Regions from separate parts of the Lentzea sp. genome, predicted to be linked through region 2. Evidence: riboswitches for the same ligand, from Rfam matches in the RefSeq annotation. Region 2 holds a riboswitch; each other region holds the start of a gene.

The links. Region 2 has a riboswitch for cobalamin ahead of VF330_RS13560 (putative cobaltochelatase). Riboswitches for the same ligand answer to the same signal wherever they lie in the genome.
Region 1: linked by a shared signal. The riboswitch ahead of metE (5-methyltetrahydropteroyltriglutamate--homocysteine S-methyltransferase) and the one ahead of VF330_RS13560 (putative cobaltochelatase) in region 2 are both predicted to bind cobalamin.
Region 3: linked by a shared signal. The riboswitch ahead of cobN (cobaltochelatase subunit CobN) and the one ahead of VF330_RS13560 (putative cobaltochelatase) in region 2 are both predicted to bind cobalamin.

What each region holds. Positions count from the first base shown of each region.
Region 1 covers NZ_DASVFL010000209.1:12,876-20,149, forward strand. The annotation lists gene VF330_RS23135 (MMPL family transporter) at 1-1,824, shown strand, start outside; gene VF330_RS23140 (HAMP domain-containing sensor histidine kinase) at 1,852-3,267, opposite strand; gene VF330_RS23145 (response regulator transcription factor) at 3,264-3,947, opposite strand; cobalamin riboswitch at 4,136-4,373, shown strand; gene metE (5-methyltetrahydropteroyltriglutamate--homocysteine S-methyltransferase) at 4,491-6,806, shown strand; gene VF330_RS23155 (methylenetetrahydrofolate reductase) at 6,803-7,274, shown strand, end outside.
Region 2 covers NZ_DASVFL010000107.1:11,590-18,863, forward strand. The annotation lists gene VF330_RS13550 (hypothetical protein) at 1-880, shown strand, start outside; gene VF330_RS13555 (threonine aldolase family protein) at 900-1,862, shown strand; cobalamin riboswitch at 1,894-2,024, shown strand; gene VF330_RS13560 (putative cobaltochelatase) at 2,065-3,996, shown strand; gene cobO (cob(I)yrinic acid a,c-diamide adenosyltransferase) at 4,007-4,621, shown strand; gene VF330_RS13570 (cobyrinate a,c-diamide synthase) at 4,629-6,005, shown strand; gene VF330_RS13575 (cobalt-precorrin-4/precorrin-4 C(11)-methyltransferase) at 6,038-7,090, shown strand; gene VF330_RS13580 (hypothetical protein) at 7,090-7,274, shown strand, end outside.
Region 3 covers NZ_DASVFL010000284.1:8,761-16,034, reverse strand. The annotation lists partial or broken gene VF330_RS30145 (SAM-dependent methyltransferase) at 1-126, opposite strand, end outside; gene VF330_RS30140 (precorrin-8X methylmutase) at 123-743, opposite strand; gene VF330_RS30135 (hypothetical protein) at 740-1,720, opposite strand; adenosylcobalamin (AdoCbl) riboswitch at 1,759-1,851, shown strand; gene cobN (cobaltochelatase subunit CobN) at 1,897-5,463, shown strand; gene VF330_RS30125 (hypothetical protein) at 5,477-5,713, opposite strand; gene VF330_RS30120 (ATP-binding protein) at 5,943-7,274, opposite strand, start outside.

The DNA of each region.
Region 1 (7,274 bases), on a different contig from region 2:
CCCAAGGCGGTGACTCCGGCCGGCGAGGACGACGAGGGCCCGCAGACGAGACCTTCCAGCGACGGCAAGGCGATGATGTTCACCTTCGACGTGAGCGCGACCTACGGCGCACCGGAGACCCTCGTCGGCCCGTTGCGCGACGCCGCGAAGGACCGCCCCGCCGGCCTGGCGCTCGACGTGACCGGCCCGGCCGCGGTCGAGGGAGACATGGACGCCGTCTTCGACGGCATCGACCTGCAGGTCCTGCTCACCACCCTCGTCGTCGTCACGCTCCTGCTCATCATCACCTACCGCAGCCCGGTGCTGTGGCTCGTCCCGCTGGTGGCGGTGGGCGCGGCCGCACTGACGTCGATGGCCACCGTCTACCTGCTCGTCCAGGGCTTCGGCATCGTGGTCAACGACCAGAACTCTGCGCTGCTGACGATCCTGGTGTTCGGCGTCGGCACGGACTACGCGCTGCTGCTCATCGCTCGATACCGGGAAGCGTTGCACCACCACGAGAACGTCCGGGTCGCGATGCTCCACGCACTGCGCGGCGCGGCACCGGCCATCGTCGCGTCCGCGGCCACCGTGGTGGCGGGCCTGCTCTGCCTGCTCGTCGCGGACCTCAACAGCACCAGCGGCCTGGGCCCGATCGGCGCGGCCGGCATCCTGTGCGCGCTGGTGGCCATGCTGACGCTGTTCCCGGCGTTGCTGGTGGTGCTCGGCAGGCGGGTGTTCTGGCCGGCCGTTCCGCGGATCGGCGCGGCCGTGCAGGAGAAGCCGGGACTGTGGGTGCGCCTCGGCGCCGCCATCAGCCGCCGCCGGTGGCTGGCGACGCTCGGCTCGCTCGCGGTGCTGGGCGTGTTCGCCCTCGGGCTGACAGGCAACACCGGCGCACTGCGCGAGCAGGACCAGTTCGTGTCCGCGCCGGAGTCGGTCACCGGCTTCACCGTGCTGCGCCAGCACTTCCCGGAGCTCGGCGGCCAGCCGATGACGGTCTTCACGCGGCCGGCGCAACAGGAGCGGGTGCTCGACGTCGTCAAGGGCGTCCAGGGTGTGGCAGTGGCCGTTCCGGGGGAGACCCGCGGTGGCTGGGCCGACATCTCGGTGTTCCCGAAGGACGCGCCGGACACCGCTGCGGAGTACGACACGATCAAGCGGGTGCGCACCGCCGTGCACGCGGTGACCGGGGCGGAGGCGATCGTCGGCGGACCCAGCGCGGAGCACCTCGACACCGAGGAGACCACCAGCCGCGACGAGAAGCTGGTGATCCCGCTGGTGCTCGTCGTCGTCCTGATCGTCCTCGCGCTGCTGCTGCGCGCCGTGGTGGCCCCGCTGGTCCTGATGGCCACCGTGGTCGTCTCGTTCGCGGCGGCCTTCGGCGGCAGCGTGTTCGTCTTCGACACGGTCCTCGGGTTCAAGGGCGTCGACTACTCGGTGCCGCTGCTGGCGTTCCTGTTCCTGGTGGCGCTCGGCGTCGACTACAACATCTTCCTGGCCAGCCGGGCCCGGGAGGAGGCAGTGCGCCTGGGCACCCGGCAGGGCATGCTCAAGGCCCTGTCCGCCACCGGTGGTGTGATCACCTCGGCGGGCCTGGTCCTCGCGGCCACGTTCGGTGTCCTCGTCTCGCTCCCGCTGGTGATGCTGATCGAGGTCGGGTTCCTGGTCGCCTTCGGCGTGCTGCTCGACGCCCTGCTGGTGCGGTCGGTCCTGGTGCCCGCCCTCACCCTGCTGATCGGCCGGCGGATGTGGTGGCCCAGCAGGTTGTCCCGGCCGGGGGACGAGCTGCCGACAGTGCAACAGCCGCTCGTCGCCGACGAGGAGCCCGCTCTGCAACGGTGACTGCGGACGAAGATCCGGGCCGAGGACTCAGTCCCCGGCCCGGATCTTCGTCACGGGCCCGGCGGCCGGAGCTGCCGGGAGTTCGACCCGCAGCAGCGCGCCACCGCGGGAGGAACGGGCGACGCCGGCCCGGCCGCCGTGGGCGTCGACGACCCGCTGCACGATCGACAGCCCCAGACCGGATCCCGGCAACGCCCGTGCGCTGTCGGCGCGGTAGAAGCGGTCGAACACCCGCGGCACGTCGGCGGCGTCGATGCCCGGCCCGGCGTCGTCGACCTCCAGCACCGCCGACGCGCCCCGAGCGCGGAGCCGGACCTGGATCGGCTGGTCCGCGGGGGACCACTTGCCGGCGTTGTCGACGAGGTTGAGCACGGCCCGCTGGAGCGCGGCGGGACGCCCGCTCACCCACACCGAGTCCACGTCGAGCGCGACCTCGACGTCGGGTGCGCGGGAGCTCGCCCTGGTCGCGGCGGCCACCACCACGTCGGCGAGGTCGAGCAGTTCGGTGTTCTCGTCGGTGACGTCACCGCGCGCCAGGTCGGTCAGCTCGGCGGCGAGGGTGCTCAGCTCGGCCACCTGGGCACCGAGGTCGGTGAGCAGCCGGGTCCGGCTCGCCGAGGGCAGTGCGCTGTCCAGGGTGCCGCGCCGGTCGAGCTTGATCAGCAGCTCGATGTTGAGGCGCAGGCTGGTGAGCGGGGTCTTGAGCTCGTGGGCGGCGTCCTCGGCGAGCAGCCGCTGGGCCAGCCGGGAGTCCCGCAGCGCGGCGAGCATGTCGTTGATCGCCTGGATGAGCTGCCGGATCTCCCCGCCGCCCTCGTCCGGGATGCCGGCGTCGAGGTCGCGGGTCTGCGCGACCCGGACCGCGGCGGCGGTCAGCCGGTCGATCGGCGCCAGCCCGGTCCGTGCCACGGCCCGCCCGACGAAGGCGCCGCAGACGACGCAGAGCAGCCCGATCAGCAGCATGCCGAACCCGAACTCGTTGATCGGCGTGTCGTCGGCGGCGCGGGCCACCTGGACCGCACCGCCGCCCGCCCGCAGCGTGTAGACGAGGTAGCCGTCGTCGTCGCTGTCGCGCGACTCCATCAGGTCGGCCGACGCGCCCTGGGCCACGCGCCCAGCTTGCTCGCTGACCGGGGGCAGCGCGGGCTGGCCGTCCGGCGTCCGGACCGAGCCGTCGGGCAGGACGACCCGCACCAGCCGGCCGGATCCGGGATACGGCGGCAGCTCGACCCGCGCCAGACCGGCGCGCTCCGCGTTCGCCGCCAGGAAGCGGGAGTCGGCGCGCAGCTGCTCCTCCACGGTGGTGCGCAGCTCCCCGTCCAGCAGCTCGCTGGCCACCTGGAAGGCCAGGAACACGCTGGCCGCGATGGCCGTCGCCGCGATCACCGTCAGCCGGGTCCGCAGGGACTGCCGACGCCACCACCGGGGCAACCGCCTGCTCACGGAGGGGTCTCCCGCACCGTGTACCCGAGGCCGCGCCGTGTGTGGATCAACCGCGGCTCGCCCCCGGCCTCCATCTTGCGGCGCAGGTAGCTCACGTACACCTGGAGGTTGTTGGAGGTGACGCTCATGTCGAAGCCCCAGATCGCCTCGAACAGCTCACCCCGGGTCAGCACCCTGGTCGCGTTGCGCACGAGGACCTCCAGCAGGAAGAACTCGGTCCGCGTCAGGTGGAGCGGCCGCTCGCCCCGCCACGCCTCGAACCTGTCGGGATCGACCCGCAGGTCGGCGAACGCCAGGACCGGCGACTCGTCGTCACCCGGCACCCGGCGGCGCAGCAGGGCCCGGACCCTGGCCAGCAGCTCCTCGGTGGCGAACGGCTTGGGCAGGTAGTCGTCGGCGCCCGCGTCCAGCCCCGCGACCCGGTCGGACACCTGGTCGCGGGCGGTCAGCATCAGCACCGGCAGGTCCCGGCCCGCCGCCCGCAACCGTCGGCAGGTCTCCACCCCGCCGAGGCGGGGCATCATCACGTCGAGGATCAGCAGATCCGGCGCGTCGTCACCGATCCCGTCGAGCACGGCGAGCCCGTTGGCGACGGTGCTGGTGTCGTACCCCTCGACCTGCAACACCCGTTCCAGGGACTCGCGGATGGCCGCCTCGTCGTCCGCGATCATGATCCGCACGCCGGTCCGTCCCCCTCCGGTCGATGGTTTTGCCGCACATCGTCCCGGATGAACCTGAGGGCAACGTTAGAGCGTCACCACCCGGCCTCACCCGCGCGCCCGTCCGGCACACCGCTACGGGCGGGTGGCGTCGGTTCCGGCTCTCCCAGGCCGGGACGACACCTGGTGATCAGGCGGCCCCGTGCCGCTACAGTGGGTGTGCAGCTGGTTCGGCCTCCGTGAGCACGATGGCGGTGGCCGAGGCAAGAGGGAACCCGGTGAGAGTCCGGGACTGCCCCGCAGCGGTGAGTGGGAACGACCGCCATCAGCCTCTTCGAGAGGCGAGCACTGAGCCCGAGCCGGGTTTGGGAAGCGATGGCCAGTAGGAACCCGGCGTGAGCCGGACCGCCCACGAGTCCGAAGACCTGCCCGCTGTGCATCCACGACCGTGGGTGCAGGCCGAGACCTCGCGGGTGGGTCGTTGGCGGTTCACGGCCGGGCATCGGTCGTGGGTTGTCACGCGCTCGTTCCGCAGGTCCACGTGGACTCGCGAAGGAGAGCCCCGTGACCCAGACCGTTCCGACCAGCCGCGCGACCGTGTACGGCTATCCGCGCCAGGGTGCGCAACGACAGCTGAAGAAGGCGATCGAGTCGTACTGGGCCGGTCGTGGCGACGCCGATGCCCTGCTCGGCACGGCTCGCGAGCTGCGGCAGCAGAGTCTCGCGGAGCTGCGCGCGGCCGGTGTCGACGAGGTGCCGAGCAACTACTTCTCGTTCTACGACCACGTGCTGGACACGGCCTGGATGCTCGGTGCGGTTCCCGAGCGCCACCTCGCCGCTGTGCCGGACACGACGACTCCCGCGGGTCAGCTCGACCGCTACTTCGCGATGGCGCGCGGCACGGCCGACGCCGCGCCGCTGGAGATGACGAAGTGGTTCGACACGAACTACCACTACCTCGTGCCCGAACTCGGGCCGGACACCCGCTTCACCCTGGACGCGACCAAGCCCCTCACCGAGTTCGCCGAGGCGAAGGCCGAGGGCGTCACCACCCGTCCGGTGCTCGTCGGCCCGGTCACGTTCCTGTTGCTGGCCAAGGACACGACGGGCACGGATGGGTTCCAGCCCCTCGACCTGCTGGATCGGATCGTGCCGCTGTACGTGGACCTGCTGCGTCAGCTGCGCGAGGCCGGTGCGGAGTGGGTCCAGCTCGACGAGCCCGTCCTCGTGACCGACCAGCCGGCGGACGTGCTGGCCAGGGTCGCCGAGACCTACGCGGTGCTGGCCGCGGAGCAGGTGCGGCCGAAGATCTTCGTCGCGTCGTACTTCGACCGGCTCGGCGACGCGTTGCCGGTGCTGGCCGCCGCGCCGGTCGAAGGTCTGGCGGTCGACTTCACCGGCAACGCCGCCGCGAACCTCGACGCGCTCGCGGCCGTGGGCGGGATCCCGGACAAGCGGCTGGTCGCCGGTGTCGTCAACGGCCGCAACATCTGGGCCGCCGACCTCGCGGCCGCGCTGAGCACCCTCGGCACCCTGCTGGGGCTCGCCGGGACCGTGGACGTCGCCGCGTCCTGCTCGCTGTTGCACGTGCCGCTCGACGTGACGCTGGAGGCCGGCCTCGACTCCGAGATCGCCGGCTGGCTGGCGTTCGCCCGGCAGAAGCTCGACGAGATCGTCACGTTGCGCCGCGGGCTGACCGCGGGACGGTCCGCGATCGCCACCGTGGTGCACGTCAACAAGACCCGGCTCGCCTCGCGTGCCTCCTCCCCGGTCGTGAAGGTGCCCGCAGTGCGGGAACGGGTCGCCGCCGTCACCGAGTCGGACCTGCACCGGGCGAGCACGTACGGCGTGCGGAGCAAGACCCAGCGGGAGCGGTTGAACCTGCCCGAGCTGCCCACGACCACGATCGGGTCGTTCCCGCAGACGCAGGAACTGCGCAAGGCCCGCGCGGCACTGCGGGCGGGCGACCTCGGCCAGGACGCCTACCTGGAGGCGATGCGCGCGGAGATCCGTTCCGTCATCGCCGAACAGGAGAAGATCGGTTTGGACGTGCTGGTGCACGGCGAGCCCGAACGCAACGACATGGTGCAGTACTTCGGTGAGCAGCTCACGGGATTCCTTGCCACGCAACACGGTTGGGTGCAGTCCTACGGCACGCGCTACGTGCGGCCGCCGCTGATCGTCGGCGACGTGGCCCGCCTGGCGCCGATGACCGTGGAGTGGTCCACGTACGCGCAGAGCCGGACCGAGCGTCCGGTCAAGGGAATGCTGACCGGTCCGGTGACGATGCTGGCGTGGTCGTTCGTCCGCGACGACCAGCCGGAGGGTGACACCGCACGGCAGGTCGCGCTCGCGTTGCGCGACGAGGTGGCGGACCTCGAGGCGGCGGGCATCTCCGTGATCCAGGTCGACGAGCCGGCGCTGCGGGAGACCCTGCCGCTGCGCACCGCCGACCGAGCCGTGTACCTGGACTGGGCGGTCACGTCGTTCCAGCTCTCGACGGCGGGCGTCCGCGACGACACGCAGATCCACACGCACATGTGCTACGCCGAGTTCGGGGACGTCTTGCAGGCCATTGTGGACATGGACGCCGACGTGATCAGCCTGGAAGCGGCGCGGTCGAACATGGCCATCGTCGACGGCCTCGCCCAAGCCGGGTATCCGAACGAGGCAGGCCCTGGCGTGTGGGACATCCACTCGCCACGCGTCCCGTCCGTCGAGGAGATCGCCGGCCACCTGCGCGTGGCGACCGCGGCCTTCCCGGCGGAGCGCTTGTGGGTCAACCCGGACTGCGGCCTCAAGACCCGCGGTTACCCGGAGGTGCGGGCCACCTTGAGCAACCTGGTCGCGGCCACCCGGCAGCTGAGGGCCCGCGCGTGACGAGTGGGCAGATTTCCCCGCGGCGTGCGCTCACCGCGCACGCCGCGGGCTCCGCGCGCCTCAGCACGGTCCGGGAGCGCCCGGCCGCCGACGGGCCGGTGCTGTCGCTGGAGTCGCTGAGACCGGGGTTCGTGTCCGTCACCTACGGCGCGGGCGGGTCGACCCGCGACAACACGATCGCGGTGGCGGCACGGATCGCCGACGACACCACGATGCTGCCGGTGGTCCACCTGACCGCGGTCGGCCACTCGGTGCGCGATCTGCGGGCGTTCGTCGGGGCGCTGGCCGACGCGGGAATCGTCAACGTGCTGGCGTTGCGGGGAGATCCGCCCGGTGATGTCGCCGGCGAGTGGGTCCGCCACCCGGAAGGTGTCGAGTACGCGAGCGAGCTGGTGACACTGCTGCGTGAGCACGGCGACTTCTGCGTCGGGGTGGCGGCGTTCCCGCATCGGCATCCTCGCTCGGCGA
Region 2 (7,274 bases):
CAGGGCCCGCTTCTCGCTGCCGCCGACCTTGGCCAACAACGGCTCGTCGTCGCACGCCCGGCTGCGCAGGCTGGTGGCGTCGTTCTTCACGCCGGCCCGCGTCGCCGCAGCGGAGCCTCGCATCCGGTCCCTGGTCGTGGAACGGCTGGGTGGTGAGGATCTCGTGCGCTCGCTCGCCTGGGACCTGCCCGCGATCGTGCTGGTGGAGCTCCTCGGCCTGGAGAACGTCGACATCCCGGCGCTCAAGCGGTGGAGCTCCGGGTCGCTCGAGTTCTTCTGGGGCTCGCTCTCGCGCGAACGGCAGCTGGAGCTGGTCGACGACGTCGGCGAGTTCCACCAGTGGCTGGTCAAGCGCTACCACGCGCGGGACGGCGAGCTGTTCCGCGCGCTGGCCGACGCCGGTGTGTCCGCGGAGGACTCCGCCGGTCTCTGCTACTTCCTGCTGATCGCCGGGCAGGAGACCACGACCCAGCTGCTGTCCACGGCGTTGCGCCGCGCTCTGCAGGACCGCGCGCTGTGGGCGCGGCTGCCGTCGCCCGGTGTCGCTGAGGACTTCGTGGAGCACGTGCTGCGGACCGAGACGCCCGTGGTGACGTGGCGCCGGCTGACCGCGCGTGAGGTGGTCCTGTCCGGTGTGCGCGTGCCCGCCGGTGCGGAGCTCGTGCTGGTGTTGACCGGTGAGGAGACCGACCCGCGTCACCTGGCGTTCGGGTACGGGCGCCACTTCTGCCTCGGTGCCGGGCTGGCCCGGCTGGAGGCCGCGGTGACGTTGCGGACGGTGGCCTCCCACGAGCCGGCGCTGGAGCTGGCGGGTCCCGAACCGGAGTGGCTGCACCTGCTGTCGTTCCGCGCGCCGAAGTCGGTGGCCGTGAGGCGTTGACCTGATGTTTGATGCGGGTGTGTTGAATCGCCAGCTCTCCGGAGTCCACAAGAAGACGCTGCTGGAGACGCTCGGCCCTGTGCCGGACGTCGACCCAGACCGCTACGGGGACGGCGGCCCGGTGGGCGCCCTGGAAACCCGCGTCGCCCAGCTGCTCGGCACCGAGGCGGCGCTGTTCGTGCCGACGGGGACCATGGCCCAGCAGATCGCCCTGAGGTGCTGGGCCGACCGCACCCACAACCCGATCGTGGCGATGCACCCGCAGGCCCACCCGCTGCACCACGAGGACGACGCGCTGACCGTGCTGTCCGGCCTGCGCCCGGTCAAGGTCCGCGACGCCGACGTCGGCACCTGCCCGGAGCCGTACGGGACGCTGCTGCTGGAGGTGCCCGACCGCGAGGCCGGGTTCGTCCTGCCGACCTGGGACGAGCTGACGTCGCTGGTCGACCTCGCCCGCGAACGCGACGCGGTCGTGCACCTCGACGGCGCGCGGCTGTGGGAGAGCGCGCACGGCCTCGGCAAGCCGTTGCCCGAGATCGCCGGCCTGTTCGACTCGGTGTACGTGTCGTTCTACAAGTCCCTCGAGGGCATCTCCGGCGCCGCGCTCGCGGGCAGCCAGGACTTCGTCGACCAGGCGCGGGTCTGGCGGCACCGGTACGGCGGCATGCTGTTCCAGCAGTGGCCGGCCGCGCTGTCCGCACTGCACGGTCTCGACACCGTGCTGCCGAAGCTGGGGTCGTACGTCGAGCACGCCAAGGTCGTGGCGGCCGCGATGGGACTGCCCGAGCCCCACACCCACCAGTTCGCGCTGCACCTGCCCGGTGACCCGAAGCGGCTGACCGAGCTGAGCGGGAAGTTCCTCGGGTCGTTCTGGCCGTCGGGGACGCTCGCGAAGACCGAGGTCACGATCGCCGGGCCCGCGCTGGAGTGGACGGCGGACGAGGTGGCGCGGGCCTGGGCGGAGTTCCGGAGCCTGCTCTGAGGGCGATGTCGCTCACCTGGCTGTTGGTCGCACGGGTGCGGAATGCGACGATGCCGGGGCTGTGAGGGGAGCGCGAGGAAGCCGGTGCGAATCCGGCGCCGTCCCGCGACTGTGACCGGGGAGACCCGGGAGTCAGGAACTCGTCCCCCTCTTACTCCGACCGACCACGGGCGTGGACACCCGAGGAAGGACTTCACCGCGCATGTTCCCCTTTTCGGCTGTCGTCGGACACGACGACCTCCGGCTGGCCCTGCTGCTGAACGCCGTGCACCCCGGCATCGGCGGTGTCCTCGTCCGCGGCGAGAAGGGGACCGCGAAGTCGACGATCGTGCGTGCCCTCGCCGCGTTGCTGCCGGAGCTGGACGTCTCGAAGGACTGCCGGTTCGGCTGCGCGCCCGGCACGACCGACTGCCCCGACGCGCCGCACGACGGCGTGGAGCGCAGGCCGGCGAAGCTCGTCGAGCTGCCGGTCGGTGCCACCGAGGACCGGCTGGTCGGGTCGCTCGACCTGGAGAAGGCGCTGACCGAGGGTGTGCGGGCGTTCCAGCCCGGGCTGCTGGCCTCGGCGCACCGGGGCGTGCTCTACGTCGACGAGGTCAACCTGCTGCACGACCACCTGGTCGACCTGCTGCTCGACGCCGCCGCGATGGGGCGCGCGCACGTCGAGCGCGAGGGCGTCTCGGTCTCGCACCCGTCGCAGTTCCTGCTGGTCGGCACCATGAACCCGGAGGAGGGCGAGCTGCGGCCGCAGCTGCTCGACCGGTTCGGGCTCACCGTGCAGGTCAAGGCCGCGCGGGACGTGGGCGTGCGCACCGAGGTCATCCGGCGCCGGCTCGCCTACGAGGCGGACCCCGTCGCGTTCGCCGCGCGGTGGGAAGCCGAGGACGCCGAGCTGCGGCAGCGGATCGCGGACGCCAAGGCGAAGCTGCCCGGGGTGTCCCTTCCGGACGGTGAGCTGCGCAGGATCGCCGCCGTCTGCGCGGCTTTCGAGGTCGACGGCATGCGCGCGGACCTCGTCGTCGCCCGTGCCGCCACGGCCCACGCCGCCTGGCGGGGAGCCGGGAGCGTCGAGGAACTGGACGTCGAGGCCGCGGTCCGGCTCGCCCTGCCGCACCGGCGCCGCCGCGACCCGTTCGACGAGCCCGGCATCGAGGAACAGCAGCTCGAGGACGCCATGCGCGAGGCGGCCGAGCACGCCGAGGAACCGGACCAGGGCCCTGACGACGAGGGTCCCGACGACGACGGACCCGGCGGCGGTGAGCTGCCCGAACCGCAGGACGGTCCGCGGGACAGCCCGCCGCGCAACGGCGACGCGCCCCAGGACCGCCCGGCGCCGGAACCCGCGCCCGCGTTCAAGGCGCGGGTGCTGGAGGTGCCCGGCGTCGGCGAAGGCGCGCCCGGCAAGCGTTCCCGGGCCCGCGCCCGCACCGGCCGGGTCGTCCGTTCGTCCACAGTGGACGGCAGTGGTCTGCACCTGGTCGACACCCTCGCGAACGCCGCACCGCACCAGGCCGCGCGCGGCCGCAGCGGTCCCGGACTGCTGCTCACCGCGGCCGACCTGCGCAAGGCGGTCCGCGAGGGCAAGGAGTCGAACCTCGTCCTGTTCGTCGTCGACGCCTCCGGCTCGATGGCGGCGCAGAAGCGGATGTCGGCGGTCAGCGGCGCGGTGATCTCGTTGCTGCGCGACGCCTACCAGCGCCGCGACAAGGTCGGCGTGGTCACGTTCCGCGGCAGCCAGGCCGAGGTCTCGCTGCCCCCGACCACCTCCGTCGACGCCGCGGCCACGCGCTTGAAGAAGATGCGCACGGGCGGCCGGACCCCGCTCGCGGACGGCCTGCTCAAGGCCCACCGGGTGCTGGAGGTCGAACGGCTCCGCGACCCGCGCAAACGGCCTTTGGTGGTGCTGCTGACCGACGGCCGCGCCACGTCGTCCGGCCTCGGCGGCGACCCGACCGGGGACGCGCTCAAGGCCGCCGGCCTGCTCGACCAGACCGCCGTCGTGGTCGTCGACTGCGAACAGGGCCACGTCCGCCTCGGCCTCGCGCAGAAGGTCGCCGACGCGCTGCGGGGCACCTGCGTCCGTCTCGACCAGCTCAGCGCCGACCACCTCGCCGGCGTCGTCCGGGCAGCGTGAGGAGAACCCGATGCCACAAGGACAACCGGTCGAGGTCCCGAAGGACGGCCTGACCACCCGGCAGCGCCGCAACCGGCCGTTGCTGATGCTGCACACCGGGGAGATGAAGGGGAAGTCGACGTCGGCGTTCGGCCTGGCGCTGCGCGGCTGGAACCAGGGCTGGGACATCGGCGTGTTCCAGTTCGTGAAGTCCGCCAAGTGGAAGGTCGGCGAGGAGTCCGCGTTCAAGGCGCTCGGCCGGCTGCACGACGAGACCGGCGAGGGCGGCGCCGTCGAGTGGCACAAGATGGGCGAGGGCTGGTCCTGGACCCGCAAGCAGGGCACCGAGGACGACCACGCCGACGCCGCGCGCGAGGGCTGGGCGGAGATCGCGCGGCGGATCCGCTCCGAACGCCACGGCCTCTACGTGCTCGACGAGTTCACCTACCCGCTGCACTGGGGCTGGATCGACGTGGACGAGGTCGTGGACGTCCTGGCGAACCGGCCCGGCCACCAGCACGTCGTGATCACCGGCCGGTACGCGCCGCAGCGGCTCGCCGACGCCGCCGACCTGGTGGTGGAGATGACCAAGGTCAAGCACCCGATGGACGCCGGGCAGAAGGGCCAGCGGGGGATCGAGTGGTGAGCAGGTGGTGAACCGTCTCGTCATCGCGGCCCCCGCCTCGGGCAGCGGCAAGACCACCGTCGCGACGGGCCTGATGGCGGCGCTGCGCGCGGCCGGGTCGCGGGTCGCGCCGTTCAAGGTCGGCCCCGACTACATCGACCCCGGCTACCACTCGCTCGCCACCGGGCGGCCCGGCCGCAACCTCGACCCGGTCATGGTCGGCGAGCAGCGCGTTCCCGGCCTCTTCGCGCACGGCGCCAAGGGCTGCGACATCGCCGTGGTCGAGGGCGTCATGGGCCTGTTCGACGGCCGCGTCGACACCGCGGGCATCGGCTCGACCGCGCACGTCGCCAAGCTGATCAACGCGCCCGTGCTGTTCGTCGTGGACGCGCGCGGGCAGAGCCGGTCGCTCGCGGCGCTGCTGCACGGGTTCCGCGGCTACGACCCCACGGTCCGGCTCGGCGGCGTGATCCTCAACCAGGTCGGGTCCGAGCGGCACGAGCAGGTGCTGCGGTCGGCGTGCGACGAGGTCGGCCTCGACGTGCTCGGCGTGCTGCCGCGCGATCCGCAGTTCTCCCTGCCGTCACGGCACCTGGGCCTCGTCACGGCGGCGGAGCACGGTCCGGAGGCCGTGGCCGCGGTCGACGCGATCGCCGCCGCGGTGGCCAAGCACGTCGACCTCGACGCGGTGCGCGGCCTCGCCAGGTCGGTGCCGTCGATGGCCGTCGCGCCGTGGCAGCCGCAGGTCGAGCGCGTCGAGGGCGAGCCCCTGGTCGCGGTGGCCGGGGGAGCGGCCTTCACGTTCGGCTACGCGGAACACGTCGAGGTGCTGAGGGCGGCGGGCGCGGCCGTGGCGGTCGTCGACCCGCTCAACGACGAGGACCTCCCGGACGGCACCGCCGGTCTGGTGCTGCCGGGCGGTTTCCCCGAGCAGCACGCGGAAGCGTTGTCGGACAACGCGAAGTTGCGCGACGCCATCGCCCGGTTCGCTCGATCGGGTGCGCCGGTCCACGCTGAGTGCGGTGGGTTGCTGTACCTCGCGAAGTCGCTCGACGGCCACCCGATGTGCGGCGTGTTCGACGCCGAGGGGTTCATGACGCCGAAGCTGACGCTGGGCTACCGCGACGCCGTGGCGTCCGCGAGCTCGCCGCTGCACCCGGCCGGCAGCCGCGTGACCGGCCACGAGTTCCACCGCACCCAGCTGTCCACACCGCACTCGACGCCCCCCGCGTGGCACTGGCGCGGCGTCGACTCGCGGCCCGTCGCCGAGGGGTTCGTGGCGGGCGGCGTGCACGCGTCGTACCTGCACACGCACCCGGCCGGCGACCCGGAGGCGGTGGCCCGTTTCGTGCGGGCCTGCCACCCGTTCGTGGCCGGATCGGCAGGCGGTACGGTCACCGTCTAAGCCTCCCCTCCCCAACCCCCTGTGGAGCTGTCGTGACGACGACCGGTCGGGTCTCCTTCGTCGGCGCCGGTCCCGGTGCCGCCGACCTCATCACCCTCCGCGGCGCCCGCCGCCTCGCGGAAGCCGACGTCGTCATCTGGGCTCCCAGCGCGGTCGACGTCGAGTGCGTCCGCGAGCACGCCCGCGCCGAGGCCGAGCTGGTCGACTTCTCGCGCGTGACGCCCGAGGAGATCACCGACCTGTACCGCCGCGCCGCCGCGTCCCGCCAGACGGTCGTGCGCCTGCACGCGGGCGACGCCGCGACCGGCGGTGGCGTGCAGGAGCAGCACGACCTGTGCGTCCGCCTCGGCCTGGACGTCGAGGTCGTGCCCGGGGTGTCGGTCGTGGCCGCCGCCGCCGCGAAGATCGGCCGCGAGATCACGTCGACCGAGGCGTCCTCCGCCGTGCTGATCTCGCCGGAGAGCAGCGAGAAGGTCCGCGAGTTCGCCGCGCTGCAGACCACGATGGCCGCCACGGTCTCGGGCGCGCGCACCGGGCAGTTCGTGGAGCAGCTGCTGGAGGGCGGCTACTCCGCCGAGACCCCGGTCGTGGTGGCGTACAAGGTGAGCCAGGCCGACGAGGTGGTCGTGCACACGACGGTCGGCGAGCTGGAGTCGGTGGTGAAGAAGCACAAGCTGTACCGCCCGACGCTGTTCCTCGTCGGCACCGCGGTGAAGGCGCCGACCCGCCGCGTCTCCCCCTCGGCCACCACCTCCGTCGACGAACCGCTCCGCGCCGCCCGCCCGAGCCGCTGGTCGCGCCGGGCCGCCTCGCGCATCGCGACGCGCACCGACGAGCCGATCCCGGCCCCGGCGCCCGCTCCCGTCGTTCCCCCCGGTGCCGCCGCCGAGCCGAACCCGGCGTGGACGGCGGTCGAAGAGATACAGCAGTCGGTGCGCAGGCCCGCCGATGAGCCCGCTCCCAAGCCGAAGCTGACCGTGGTCGCCGCCGAGATCCCGAAGCCGCCGACGGTGCGCGCCTCGACGTCGGTCCAGAAGAAGAAGCCGACCTCGCGCAAGCCCCACAAGCGGACCGCCGGCAACTGATGTCCGTCGAAGCCCTGCGGGAGGCGGCCGGTCGCCCGGTCGAGGTCGTCGACGCCGCGGACGGCCTGCGCCCGGCGCTGAACGTGTGCCGCGCCCGGTCCGCCGTGGTCGTGCGGCTGGCCGAGGGCATCGGTCCCGCCGAGATCGGGTCGGGTGTCGCGGGCTGGCGCCGCACGCTGGTCGT
Region 3 (7,274 bases), on a different contig from region 2:
GCTGCGGCCGTGGCGGGCGCTGTGGAACGCGACCACGTCGGCCTCCCGGATGAGCCGGGCCGCCTTGACCGTCACGAGTTCGGGGTCGCCGGGACCGAGGCCGACACCGTAGAGCTTGCCCGTCATTCTTCTTCGCTCGCAATCGCGTTGATAGCCGCCGCCGTCATGGCGCTCCCGCCGCGCCGGCCGCGCACCACGAGGTGCTCCAGATCCGTCGCGGCCAGCGCTTCCTTGGACTCCGCCGCCCCGATGAACCCGACCGGGATGCCCAGCACCGCGGCGGGGCGCGGGGCTCCGGCGGCGATCAGGTCGAGGAGGTGGAACAAGGCGGTGGGGGCGTTGCCGATCGCGACCACGGCGCCCTCGAAGCGGTCCGCGAGCAGCTCGAGCGCGGCGGCGCTGCGGGTGTTGCCGATCTCCCTCGCGCGCAGCGGGGTGCGCGGGTCCTGGAGGTAGCAGAGGACCTCGTTGTCCTTCGGCAGCCGGCGGCGCGTCACCCCGGACGCGACCATGTTGGCGTCGCACAGGATCGGCGCACCGGCCTGGAGCGCGGCGCGCGCGTCGCGGACGACGTCCGGCGAGAACGCGACGTCGTCCGGCAGGTCGGTCATGCCGCACGCGTGGATCATGCGGACGACGACTTTCGCGACGTCGCCGGGGAACCTGGTGAGGTCCGACTCCGCGCGGATGGTGGCGAAGGACTGGCGGTAGATCTCCGCCCCGTCCCTGATGTACTCCGTCACCTGATCTCCTCGTAGCCGCCGCCGGTCGCGACGAACTCGATCACATCGCCGGCGGGACGACCACACCGGCGTGAGCAACCCGACCAGTGCACGGGCCGCGAGTGCGGGGTCCCCAGCCAGGCGCGGGCGTCGGCGCGCACGTCCGACAACGACTTCGCGCAGCCCGGCCGTCCGGTGCACGCGCTCACGCCGTGCCACGGCGATGCGGGGTCGGTGATCAGGCCGGACGTGTCGGTGCCCGCCGGCACGACCAAGCTCCGCCACGGGGTCAGCCGCAGCGCGACGCCGGGCAGCTGGTGGGCGTCGAGACGGCCGAGCGGAACGCCTGGGGTCAAAGGTGAAGGTGCGACAGGAGTCACAGCCGGGGCGATGCGTTCCGAGGTGGCGGCCCCGAAGTGCGCGGTGATCTTTCGCACACCGTCGTCCACTTCGGACAGGCGCCACGCGGTGCCGCGCAGCTCCTGGAACAGCCGGGCGGCGGTGACGACGGCGTTGACGGGATCGTGAACTCGGACACCTGTATCGGTACCGGCCAGCAGGAGCACGTCCCCGACCAGCCCGAAGTCGCCGCCGAGGCCGCTCACCGCGGCGCCGGCCGTGACGAGGAACCTGCCCGGCAACGCGGCCAGCGACGGGTCCGCGCACAGCGCCGCGTCGATCTCGTCGACCAGCGCCTGGTTGTCCTCCAACGGCGCCGCGATGATGTTGCGGACGCGCTCGTGCGTCTCCGACGGCAACAGCCCCGCCGCACGCAACCGGGCACCCAGCTCCAGACCGTCCGTGACGCCCCTGAGCTGCAGGTTCGCCCGCGAGGTCAGCTCGATGACGCCGTTGCCGAGTTCCGCCGCGGCGGTGCGCACGACGTCCCACTGAGCGGCGGTGAGAGTGCCACCCGGCACGCGGACGCGTGCCAAGCCGCCGTCGGCCGCGGCGTGCAGCTCGACGGCGCCGGGGCAGGCATCCGGGTGACTACGCATAGGTCGGACTGTAACCCGCCGGTTAGGGTGAGCCCGAACGACGAAGCGCAGGAGGAAGCCGGTGCGAATCCGGCGCGGTCCCGCCACTGTGACCAGCGAACCCGCTGGGAGTCAGGAACTCCGCTTCGCCGCGACCCGCAACCTGGGGCGAGGACCCCACGAGGGATGGAGCCTGCGTGATCCTGCTGCTGTCGACCTCCGACACCGACCTGCTGTCGGCGCGTGCGAGCGGCGCCGAGTACCGGCTCGGCAACCCCGCGCGGCTCACCGCCGACGACCTGCCCGCCCTGGTCGACGGCGTCGGCCTCGTCCTCGTGCGCATCCTCGGCGGCCGCCGGATGTGGGAGGAGGGCCTCGACTGGCTGCTCGCGAGCGGCCTGCCCGTGGTCGTCCTCGGCGGTGAGATGCAGCCCGACGCCGCGCTCATGGAGCTGTCGACGGTGCCCGGCGGCGTCTGCGCGGAGGCGCACCTCTACCTCGCCCACGGCGGGCCCGCGAACCTCGCCGAGCTGCACAAGTTCCTCTCCGACACGATCCTGCTGACGGGCCACGGCTTCGAACGCCCGAAGGCCACGCCCACCTGGGGTGTGCTGGAACGCGAGCCGTCGGCGGCGGAGGGTCCGACGGTCGCGGTGCTCTACTACCGCGCGCACCACGTGGCCGGGAACACGGCGTTCGTGCACTCCCTGTGCGACGCGGTCGAGGAGAAGGGCGGCCGGGCGCTGCCCGTCTACTGCTCCTCGCTGCGCACCGCCGAGCCCGAGCTGCTCGACACGCTGCGCCAGGCCGACGCGCTGGTCGTCACGGTCCTCGCGGCCGGCGGCACGAACCCCGCCAAGGCGTCCGCCGGTGGCGACGACGACGCGTGGGACGTCGGTGCGCTGGCGGAGCTGGACGTGCCGATCCTGCAGGGGCTGTGCCTCACGTCCAGCCGCGAGACGTGGGACTCCAACGACGACGGACTGTCCCCTTTGGACACCGCGACCCAGGTGGCGATCCCCGAGTTCGACGGCCGGATCATCACCGTCCCGTTCTCCTTCAAGGAGATCGACGAAGACGGCCTCACGGTCTACGTGGCCGACCCGGAACGGGCGCTGCGCGTCGCCGGCATCGCGCTGCGCCACGGCCGCCTGCGCCACATCCCCGTCGCGGAGCGCAAGGTCGTCGTGATGCTGTCGGCGTACCCGACGAAGCACTCGCGCATCGGCAACGCCGTCGGCCTCGACACGCCCGCCTCCACCGTGCGACTGCTCAAGGCCATGCGGGAGCACGGGTACGACATCGGGAACGAGCTGCCGGGCGTCGACGAGCTCGACGGCGACAAGCTGATCCACGCCCTGATCGCCGCCGGCGGCCAGGACGCCGACTGGCTCACGCAGGAGCAGTTCGAGAGCAACCCGATCCGCATCGCCGCGGCCGACTACCGCGAGTTCTACGACACGCTGCCCGAGGACTTCCGCGAGTCGATGGAGGAGCACTGGGGCCCGGCGCCCGGTGAGCTGTTCGTCGACCGCAGCAGGTCGAAGGACGGCGAGATCGTCCTGGCCGCGCTGCGGTCCGGCAACGTCACCGTGGTCGTCCAGCCGCCGCGCGGGTTCGGCGAGAACCCGATCGCGATCTACCACGACCCCGACCTGCCGCCGTCGCACCACTACCTCGCGGCCTACCGGTGGATCGAGTCGAGCTTCGGCGCCGACGCCGTCGTGCACGTCGGCAAGCACGGCAACCTGGAGTGGTTGCCCGGCAAGACCGTCGGCATGTCGGCGTCCTGCGGCACGGACGCCGCCCTCGGCGACCTGCCGCTGATCTACCCGTTCCTCGTCAACGACCCCGGCGAGGGCACGCAGGCCAAGCGCCGCGCGCACGCCACCCTCGTCGACCACCTCGTGCCGCCGATGGCCCGCGCCGACAGCTACGGCGACATCGCGCGCCTGGAGCAGCTGCTCGACGAGTACGGGAACATCTCCGCGATGGACCCGGCCAAGGTGCCGGCGATCCGCGCGCAGATCTGGACGCTGATCAAGGCCGCGAAGCTCGACCACGACCTGGGGCTCGACGACCGGCCGCACGACGCGGAGTTCGACGAGTTCATCCTGCACGTCGACGGCTGGCTGTGCGAGGTCAAGGACGTCCAGATCCGCGACGGCCTGCACGTCCTCGGCGAGGCGCCGACCGGTTCCGTGCGCGTCAACCTCGTGCTCGCCATGCTGCAGGCGCGGCAGATGTGGGGCGGTCAGGTCGCCGCGCTGCCCGGTCTGCGCGAAGCCCTCGGTCTCACGACCACCGCCCGTGAAGACGTCGACGCCATCGAGGAAGAGGCACGCGCTCTCGTCCAGGCGATGGAGGACGCGGGCTGGAACGCCGAGACCGCCAAGACCTTGCACGAGTCGGCCGACGTGCAGAAGATCCTCGAGTTCGCCGCTCTGGAAGTGGTGCCACGACTGGCGCGCACCACGGACGAGATGACGAACGTCCTGCACGCGCTGGACGGCGGCTACATCCCGGCCGGCCCGTCCGGTTCCCCGTTGCGCGGCCTGGTGAACGTGCTGCCGACCGGCCGGAACTTCTACTCGGTCGACCCGAAGGCGATCCCGTCGCGCCTCGCGTGGGAGACCGGCCAGGCGATGGCCGACTCGTTGCTGGAGCGCTACCGGTCCGAGAACGACGGCGAGTGGCCGCCGTCGGTGGGCCTGTCGGTCTGGGGCACGTCCGCGATGCGCACGGCCGGCGACGACATCGCCGAGGTGTTCGCGCTGATGGGCGTGCGGCCGGTCTGGGACGACCAGTCCCGCCGCGTCACCGGGCTGGAGGTCGTCCCGCTGGAGGAGCTGGAACGGCCGCGCGTCGACGTGACGGTCCGGATCTCCGGGTTCTTCCGCGACGCCTTCCCGCACGTCGTGTCCCTCCTGGACGACGCGGTGCAGCTGGTGGCCGCGCTCGACGAGCCCGCCGAGCACAACTTCGTGCGGGCGCACATGCTCGCGGACCTCCAGGAGCACGGCGACGAGCGCAGGGCGACGCTGCGGATCTTCGGGTCCAAGCCGGGCGCGTACGGCGCGGGCGTGCTGCCGTTGATCGACAGCCGCAACTGGCGCGACTCGTCCGACATCGCCGAGGTGTACGCGGTGTGGGGCGGCTACGCCTACGGCCGCGGGGTCGACGGCGTCGCGGCGCGCGGGGACATGGAGTCGGCGTACCGGCGGATCGCGGTGGCGGCCAAGAACATCGACACCCGCGAGCACGACATCGCCGACTCGGACGACTACTTCCAGTACCACGGCGGCATGGTCACGATGGTGAAGGCGTTGACGGGCAAGGCACCCGCCGCGTACGTCGGCGACAGCACCCGCCCGGAAGCGGTGCGGACGCGGACTCTGACGGAGGAGACCTCGCGGATCTTCCGCGCCCGCGTGGTGAACCCGCGCTGGGTCGGGGCGATGCGCAACCACGGCTACAAGGGCGCGTTCGAGCTCCAGGCCACGGTCGAGTACCTGTTCGGCTACGACGCCACGACCGGTGTCGTCGCGGACTGGATGTACGAGAAGCTCACCGAGACCTACGTGCTCGACCCGGAGACCCGCAAGTTCCTCCAGACGTCGAACCCGTGGGCGTTGCACGGCATCGCCGAACGGCTGCTGGAGGCGGCCGAGCGCAAGATGTGGGAGCACCCGGAGGAGTCCACCCTGGACGCGCTGCGGGCGGCCTACCTGGAGACCGAGGGCGACCTGGAGGACGGCGTCTGACCCGCCGGCGCTCCTACGCCTTCACCGCTCCGAAGGCGTAGGAGCCGGGGGCCTCGGCGTCGTCACCGGCCCAGAACTCCATCCACAGCTGGACGAACTCGCGGCGCGACAGCCTGCCGTCGCCGTCGAGGTCGAGCCGCGCGAAGTCGACGGGGCCGTCGTGGCCGAGCCACGCGCGGATCATCGTGCGGTACTCGTCCTGCGAGACGTAGTCGTCGTTGTCCGCGTCGGCGGCGGCGGCGGAGAACATCGCGTCCGCCGTCCAGCGACACCCTGTCCCGGCCCGCCGCCGACCGCAGGGCGTCCCACCAGCCCATCATCACCTGCGACAGCTTCTCCTCGTCCCCGCCGCGCAGCTCCACCCAGCGCGCGGTGAGCGCCTCGAAGACCGGGGTGACCTCGTACCTCTGGAACTCGCTCGCCATGCGCAGAAGACAGGCCGGACGTCGCAGTGCGATCATCGGCCGAACGGGTCAGGACTAGTCCACGAACAGGGCATTCGACAGCTGCAGGCGGCCCGCGACCCCGAGCTTGCGGTAGATCCCCGACAGCGCCAGTTCGACGGCCTCCTCGGGGATGAGCAGCGTCGACGCGATCTCCTCGTCGGTGCGGCCGCGGGCGGCCAGCTCCGCCACCTGGTGCTCGGCCGGGGTCAGCGCGGTCGGCCCGGTCTGGCGCATCCGCCGGGGTCCGGCGTTCGTCGCCACCAGCTCGGAGTAGGCGCGCGCGGCCATCGCGGCGGATCCGCACTTCTGCGCCAGGTCCACCGCGTCCCGCAGGCACACCCGCGCACCGGCCGTGTCGCCCTGGCGTCGCACCACCACGCCGAGATCCACCAACGCGCGCGCCAGTTCCAGGCGGGCGGGGGAGTTCCGCAGCACCGCCACGGCTTCTTCGAGCAACGTCCGCCCGGCCGCGCCCGCGGTCACCCGGCCCTCCGCGCGCAACGCCATGCCCAACGCGCGCGGCGCACCCCAGGCCCGTGCCAGCGCGACCTCTTCGACCGCGAGCTCGCGCGCCCGTTCCGAGTCGCCGATCGCCGCGCAGGCCAGTGCCGCGCCCGACCGCCACGCCAGCGGCGCGGGGTTGCGGTACGGCCACTGCGCGCAGTGCCGGCCCGCGGCCAGGAACGCTTCCAGGGCCTCGTGATCGTCGCCCCGCGCGGTCAGCAGGCGGCCGCGCACGGTCAGCAGCCCGCCGTACTGCCACACGCGCCGGGCGCCGTCCGTCGACGAGGCGGTGATCAACGACTCGGCCTCGTCCAGCCGGCCCTCCTCCAGCAGGATGTCGGCCAGCAGCGCGGCGTGCCACGCCGAGACCGCGTGCCAGCGCCGGTCCTGCCGCAGGTGGTCCTCCGCCAGCTCCAGGTCGGCGCGGGCGGAGACGAGATCTCCCTTGCGGCGCTGGACGTTGCCGCGCATCACGTACGTCAGCGCCCGCAATGCCGGTGCCTGCGCGCGGTCCACGTCGTCGAGCACCGTCAGCGCCTCGTCCAGCGAGTCGGCGAGGTTCAGCGTCATCGCGGACGCCAGCGACGACAGCACGTCCCCGGCCGACACCCGTGCCACGGCCTCGGCCGCCGTGATGTCCCCGACCATGACGTGGTGCAGCACCCCGGCGGGCGTGTCGAGCGGGACCGGCGACGGCACGGCTTCCTGCCACGCCAGCCCGTGCACCACCAGATGTGCGCGCGCCCAGGGCGAACCGCCGGACAGCAACGCCGTCAGCCCGTCCGCGTTTCCCTCCGCGTGCAGGGCGTAGGACAGCGCCACGGCCGTCCGCTCGTCGTCCACATCGGACTGGAACGCCTC